DNA from 3 places in the Mesorhizobium sp. DxT genome. Region 2 is predicted to be linked to each of the others. Evidence: riboswitches for the same ligand, from Rfam matches in the RefSeq annotation. Region 2 holds a riboswitch; each other region holds the start of a gene.
The links. Region 2 has a riboswitch for cobalamin ahead of ACVJNE_RS09840 (ribonucleoside-diphosphate reductase subunit alpha). Riboswitches for the same ligand answer to the same signal wherever they lie in the genome.
Positions count from the first base shown of each region.

Region 1: it holds a riboswitch for cobalamin, as region 2 does, so the genes downstream of both, ACVJNE_RS05605 (TonB-dependent receptor domain-containing protein) here and ACVJNE_RS09840 (ribonucleoside-diphosphate reductase subunit alpha) in region 2, are expected to answer to the same signal.
Region 3: it holds a riboswitch for cobalamin, as region 2 does, so the genes downstream of both, ACVJNE_RS15380 (DUF1636 family protein) here and ACVJNE_RS09840 (ribonucleoside-diphosphate reductase subunit alpha) in region 2, are expected to answer to the same signal.

Region 1 is NZ_JBZFLJ010000002.1:313,249-315,506, forward strand. It holds gene wecB (non-hydrolyzing UDP-N-acetylglucosamine 2-epimerase) at 1-483, shown strand, start outside; cobalamin riboswitch at 527-730, shown strand; gene ACVJNE_RS05605 (TonB-dependent receptor domain-containing protein) at 910-2,258, shown strand, end outside.
Region 2 is NZ_JBZFLJ010000004.1:115,934-118,191, forward strand. It holds gene ACVJNE_RS09835 (isochorismatase family protein) at 1-571, shown strand, start outside; cobalamin riboswitch at 648-858, shown strand; gene ACVJNE_RS09840 (ribonucleoside-diphosphate reductase subunit alpha) at 963-2,258, shown strand, end outside.
Region 3 is NZ_JBZFLJ010000007.1:263,419-265,676, reverse strand. It holds gene ACVJNE_RS15390 (CbtA family protein) at 1-209, opposite strand, end outside; gene ACVJNE_RS15385 (CbtB domain-containing protein) at 225-401, opposite strand; cobalamin riboswitch at 433-629, opposite strand; cobalamin riboswitch at 690-890, shown strand; gene ACVJNE_RS15380 (DUF1636 family protein) at 928-1,368, shown strand; gene cobW (cobalamin biosynthesis protein CobW) at 1,365-2,258, shown strand, end outside.

The DNA of each region.
Region 1 (2,258 bases), on a different contig from region 2:
CGGGAAAACTTCGGCGGTGGCCTGCGCCGCATGTGCGAGGCGCTGGCGCGGCTGGCACGGCGCGGCGACGTGCAGGTCGTCTATCCGGTCCACCTGAATGAGAACGTGCAGCAGGCCGCACGGGAGACGCTGGCTGGCGTCGACGATGTCTTCCTGATCGATCCACTGGAATATCTGCCGTTTATCTACCTGATGCGTCGGTCGCACCTGATCATCACCGATTCCGGCGGCATCCAGGAGGAGGCGCCGTCGCTGGGCAAGCCGGTGCTGGTCACCCGCGACGTGACGGAACGGCCGGAAGCTGTGGCAGCCGGCACCGCGCGTTTGGTCGGAACCGATCCCGACGTCATCGTGCGCGAGGCGGAGAAGCTTCTCGATTCTCCCGATGCCTACCGGCGTGTCAGCGAAATTAGCAACCCCTACGGGGACGGCAAGGCTGCCCAGCGGATCCTCGAAGCGATCAGGGTCGGCATCACCCGTTGATCCAACCGCATCCAACTGCGTTGACGAGCGGCTTCGCACGCGATAGCACGATCTTGGAACTGGTTCCGCCGCGAGGCGGATGAAAATGGGAACGCGGTGCGGCCTTTGCGGGCCAATGCCGCGGCTGCCCCCGCAACTGTAACCGTTGAGCCAACTACCGGACATGCCACTGGCCTCGATCGGCCGGGAAGGTGGAAGGAGGCGATGACACGGGAGCCAGGAGACCTGCCTGTTCCAGTCACCCAAGCCAGGATACGGGGTGTGTCCTAGCGCGGTCGTCCGTCGCGGTGACATCGAAAGTTGCCGCATGCCGGAAACGGCCGGGGTTCGATGTGCATTCGCCCGTCATAAGCCTCACGCCTGAAACCGTCTGCGGTCTGATGAAACCGGGGCGCGTAGCGCCCTTGCCTGGAAGCGGGGACAGACATGAGACAGTGGATTTTGACGGCAAGCGCGCTCGCGCTGGCATGCGGAGCGGCACAGGCGCAGAGCGCGCTCGACACGGACAACGACACAACCGTTCTGGACACGATCGTGGTAACGACGCCGTTGCGGCGCGAGACGCCGCTGATCCGTTCGACATCGTCGGTGACGGTTGTCGACGAGGCCGAGATAACAAGCTCGGCGGCCGCCGACCTGCCCTCTCTGCTGAAGCGCTATACCGGCGTTTCAATAACCAGCTACGGTGGCCAGGGCGCTTCGTCCAACGTGCAGCTTCGCGGCATGTCCTCGACCCAGACGCTGGTGCTGGTCAATGGCGTCCGCACCGCATCGGCAACCAGCGGCACCAGCTCGCTTTTCAATATTCCTCTGTCGGCGATCGAGCGTATCGAGATCGCCAAGGGGCCTCATTCGTCGCAATACGGCGCCGATGCGATGGGCGGCGTCATCAACATCATCACCAAGCGCGGCGGTGCCTGCGGTGACGGCCGCAATTTCTGCGGCAGCGTGACGGCGGGCGTCAGCCATCCGTGGGGCGCGCAACTCTCCGCCGATCTTCGTGGCGAGGTGGACGGCCTTGAATATTCGGTCGGCGGCGGCATCCTTGGCACGCGTGGTTACGACTTCACCCTGCCGACGACCTGGGGGCACGAACCCGATGATGACGGCTTCATGCAGGGCTCGTTCAATTTCTCGCTGTCGAAGCAGTTCGACTGGGGCCGGCTCTATGCCGATGGCCTCTTAGCGCGCGGCCGCACACAATATGACGCCACCGCTCCCGGCTTCAACGAGGTCGACACCACGACTTTCGCTGGCAAGGCCGGTGCAACCTTCGACCACACAGACGACTGGTCGTCGACGGTGGAATTTTCGAGCGGCGTGGACCTGAGCACGAACTTCCGTGACGGCGTGCCGGGCGAGGACGAGTTCGACACGACCCGCTATGGCGTTCTTGCATCGACTGAGAAGAGCTTCACGACGGGCCTGGTCGACCACACGCTGCTTGGCGGCTTCGAGGTCTATCGCGAAAGCGTCGACACGTCCGTGCCGTTTGCAGTCACCGACCGCACGCTTGCAGCCGGTTTCGCCCAATATTCGCTCGACTATGGCGCGCTCACCGTCGATAGCGGCATCCGCCACGACTACAACGAGCAGTTCGGGGATGCGACCACCTACAATATCGGCGCCAGCTACGAATTCGTGCCCGGCCTCGTCGGCCGCGCGTCCTACGGCACCGGCTTCCGCGCTCCGACCTTCAACGATCTCTATTATCCCGGCTATTCCAATCCGGACCTGCGTCCGGAGAAGTCGCAGACCTACGAGGTCGGGCTAGC
Region 2 (2,258 bases):
CATGCAGAACGATGTGGTGATGGAAGGCGGAGCCTTCGCAGATTCCGGTTCGCCGCAGCACTGCCGCGAGCAGAACGCGATCGAGAATGCGCGCCGCCTCGCCGAACATTGCCGCGCGGTCGGCGTGCCGGTGATCCATGTCTGGTTCGAGGTGGACAATGCCGGACGCGGCATGACGCTCAATGCGCCGCTGTTCGAGAACACCATGCAGGCCAACGCGCTGGTGAAAGGCAGTTGGGGCGCCCAGCCCGTGCCGGGGCTGGAAGCGCAGGCGGGCGACCATGTCGTCTCCAAGAACCGCATGAGCGCCTGGGAAGGCACTAGCCTGGAAACCGTGCTCAAGGCCGAGGGCCGGGATACCATCATCGAGACCGGCGCGTGGACCAACATGTCCATCGAGCACACGGCGCGGACCGGCGCCGACAAGGGCTACATCATGATCGTGCCGGAGGATGCCTGCTCGACCATGAACGCCGACTGGCATCGCGCCTCGATTGACTACGCGTTGCAGAATGTCGCCGCCGTGACCACGACGGATGAGGTTCTGCGGGCGCTCGGAGCGGCCGGCTAGCGCCCGCTCACCCGGCTGCGCAACATTGCTCGCGGGAAATCTCACGCTACGCGTTGACACTGTCCGCGTAGCAGATACTAGATGTAGTCGTCATGGTTCTTGCGAGTCGGATTGGACTCAAGAGCTAAGAGGGAAGCCGGTGCGCATGTAGTGCAAGGCCGGCGCTGCCCCCGCAACTGTAAGCAGTGAGCTTGCGTCGAGTTACGCCACTGGTGCGAGAGCGCCGGGAAGGCCGACGAAAGCGGCGACCTGCGAGCCAGGAGACCTGCCGTGACGAACACACACGAACCTCGGGCGGGGTGTCCCGATGGTGCGCGTTGCTGATGCGCGGTCCGCCGTGCGCCCCGGCATGCGTTCCGCGAAATCCCCGTCCAAAACCTACGGGGACAAGATGCCGGCAACCTCTACTCAGCACACCAGCGGGACCGCACCGGTTCCGATTTCCATCGGAACCGCCGACCGGCCAGCGGCCGAACCGGGCTACCGCGTCATTCGCCGCAACGGCGCTGTCACGCCCTTCGACCCGACCAAGATCACGGTAGCGCTGACCAAGGCGTTTCTGGCGGTGGAGGGCTCGACGGCGGCCGGCTCGCGACGCGTCCACGACGTCGTTGAGGAACTGACCGAGCAGGTTGTGTCCGCGCTCACCCGTCGCGTTGGCGAGGGGCGCACATTCCACATCGAGGACGTGCAGGACCAGGTGGAACTCGCGCTGATGCGCGGTGAAAACCACAAGGTCGCGCGCGCCTATGTGCTCTACCGCGAGGAGAGGGCGCGAGAGCGTGCCGCCGGGAAGGCGACCTCGACCGAAAGCGCCGTGCCGTCCCTGCAGGTGAAGGCGGAAGACGGATTGCTCCTCCCGCTCGACGAAGCGCGCCTTGCGCAGATCGTCGAAGAGGCCTGTGCCGACCTTGATGCGGTCTCGTCCACGCCAATCCTTGCCGAGGCGCGGCGCAACCTCTATGACGGCATCACGCTCGACGAACTGTCTCTGGCACCGATTCTCGCCGCGCGCACGCTGGTCGAGCAGGAGCCGAATTACGCCTTCGTTTCCGCCCGCCTGCTGCTCGACAGGTTGCGGCGCGAGGCGCTGACCTTCGTTTCCGGCCGGGCCGAGCAGGCAACGCAGGCCGAGATGTCGGCCCGTTATGCGAGCTATTTCCCCGATTTCATCAAGACCGGCATCGAGGCTGAGCTGATCGACCCGGAACTCGGCCGTTTCGATCTGGCTCGTCTCGGCGCGGCTTTGAAGCCGGAGCGCGACCTGAACTTCCAGTATCTCGGGCTCCAGACCCTCTACGACCGCTATTTCCTGCATACCAAGGGCAAGCGCTTCGAGCTGCCGCAGGCCTTCTTCATGCGCGTCGCGATGGGGCTGGCGATCCGCGAGATCGATCGCGAAGGCAGGGCGATCGAGTTCTATGACCTGCTGTCGTCGTTCGATTTCATGGCCTCCACGCCGACGCTATTCAATTCGGGGACGACGCGGCCGCAGCTTTCCTCCTGCTTCCTGACCACCATCGGCGACGACCTCGACGCCATCTTCAAGGGCGTGAAGGACAATGCACTGCTTGCCAAATATTCGGGCGGGCTTGGCAACGACTGGACGCCGGTGCGCGGCCTTGGCGCCCACATCAAGGGCACCAACGGCGAGAGCCAGGGCGTCGTGCCGTTCCTGAAGGTCGCC
Region 3 (2,258 bases), on a different contig from region 2:
GGCATCCACGCCTCGTCGCCATGGCTGTGCCCGGCTGCACCGTGATCGTGTGATTCTTCAGCCGCAGCACCTTCTTCGCCTGCGCCTTCATAGGCTTCGGCTTGGAGAATGAGGGGAACCGTGAAGGCAACCTGCATGGCGGTCATCACGAAACCCGCGAACAGCCCGGAGAGCGCCGCGACGAACACGACGTTACGAAATATGGTCATGGCTTAACTCTCGTATCAGTGGCAGGGAAATGCCATCGAATGGCGGTAGTCGTGGCCGGCATTGTGCATCACTTCGATATGGGAAAAGCCCACGAAGCCGGTGATGAACAGGCCCAGAAAACCTGCGAGCGAGAGCTGCAAGAGGCGCGATTGAGAAGAAGCGGCACCGATAGCGCCAGATGAAGTAGCCATGATTCGTCCTTTCCCCTCCACCCGAGGGAACGTGTTGCGATAGTCAGCGGCAGGTCTCCTGGCTCGCGGGTCACAGCCCTTCCCCGCCTTCCCGAAGCGAATGCTCCAGTGGCTTTTGGGGAAAGGCTCTCCGCTTACAGTTGCGGGGGCAGCCGCGGAATCGGGCGCTGTTGGCCCTCACCGCATTCCCTCTGGTCCCTTGCGGAAACCGACGACGCTTTCACCATAGCGCAATCATCGGCTGCCGCAACCTTCAATCGAGCCGCGTTGACAGCCTTACCTCGGGCGACCTAAATGGACGCCGACGGTCCTGTCGCCGCGAGGTGACAGGCTAAGAGGGAATACGGTGCGCTTTCGGGCAAATCCGTAGCTGTCCCCGCAACTGTAGACGGATAGTTCCTGTCGAATGCCACTGAAGCGGGTGCTTCGGGAAGGCGGCAGGAGCAGCGATCCGTGAGCCAGGAGACCTGCCGTCGCAGACCCAATCCTGACCGCCCGGCGGGTGTTCCCGGGCAAGGAGCGCAATGTGACGGACATAATTTCCGGCGAGTTGAAGCCGGACCTCGATGCCTCTTCGCCAGATAGCGAGACCGCGTCCGCGGTTACCATAATCGTCTGCAGTTCCTGCCGCTATCCAGGCACGCCGGCCGAAACCTTTCCACGACCCGGATCGGCGCTGGCCGACGCCACCCGCGAGGCCGCAGCAGGCAGCACGGTCGACGTCAGGCAGGTCGCCTGCCTCGGCAACTGCAAGCGAGGCCTGAGCGCCGCCGTGCTGCGCGCCGGCTCGTGGAGCTACATCTTCGGCGAACTCGACACCGACAACGCCGCAGACCTCGTTGCGGGCGCGGAGCTCTTTGCCGGCTCATCCGATGGTTTCATGCCGTTCCGCAGTCGGCCGGAAGCGCTCAAGCGCGGCCTCATCGCCCGCGTCCCCACCGCAGCCAACCTTCAGGATCTCAAATGAACACGTCCGTCCAGCGCATCCCCTGCACCGTCGTCACCGGCTTTCTCGGCGCCGGCAAGACCACGCTCATCCGCAACCTGATAGAGAATGCCGGCGGCAGGAAACTCGCCGTCATCGTCAACGAGTTCGGCGATGTCGGCATCGATGGCGAAATCCTGCGCGGCTGCGGCGTCGAGAACTGCTCCGAGGAGGACATCGTCGAACTGGCCAATGGCTGCATATGCTGCACCGTCGCCGACGATTTCGTGCCGGCTCTGGACAAGATCCTGTCGCGCGGCACGCAGGTCGACCATATCCTGATCGAGACGTCGGGCCTCGCCCTGCCCAAGCCGCTGGTGCAGGCCTTCCAGTGGCCTGCCGTGCGCAACCGCGTGACGGTGGACAGCGTGGTTGCAGTGGTCGACGGACCCGCGCTTGCCGCGGGCGAGGTGACGGGCGACCGCGACGCGCTCGAACAGCAGCGGGCAGCGGACGAATCGATCGACCACGAAGACCCGGTAGAGGAAGTCTTCGAGGATCAGGTCGCCTGCGCAGACCTGATCGTGCTGTCCAAGAGCGACTTGCTGGACGATGCCGCCAGACGCCGGGCCGAAGCAGCGGTGGCCGAGCATCTGCCGCGCGCGGTCAAGATCGTAGCCGTCGCAAACGGCCGCATCGATGCAGGCGCCGTGCTCGGCCTCGGCCTCGCCGTCGAAAACGACATCGAGAACCGCAAGACGCACCACGATGACGAGGAAGATCACGAGCACGACGATTTCGACTCCTTCGTCATCGACCTTCCGGCGATCGCAAGCCCCGAGGAGCTTGCCCGCAAGGTGGCAAGCGCTGCTGAGGCTGAGAACGTCCTGCGCCTGAAGGGGTTCGCCCATGTCGAGGGCAAGCCCATGCGC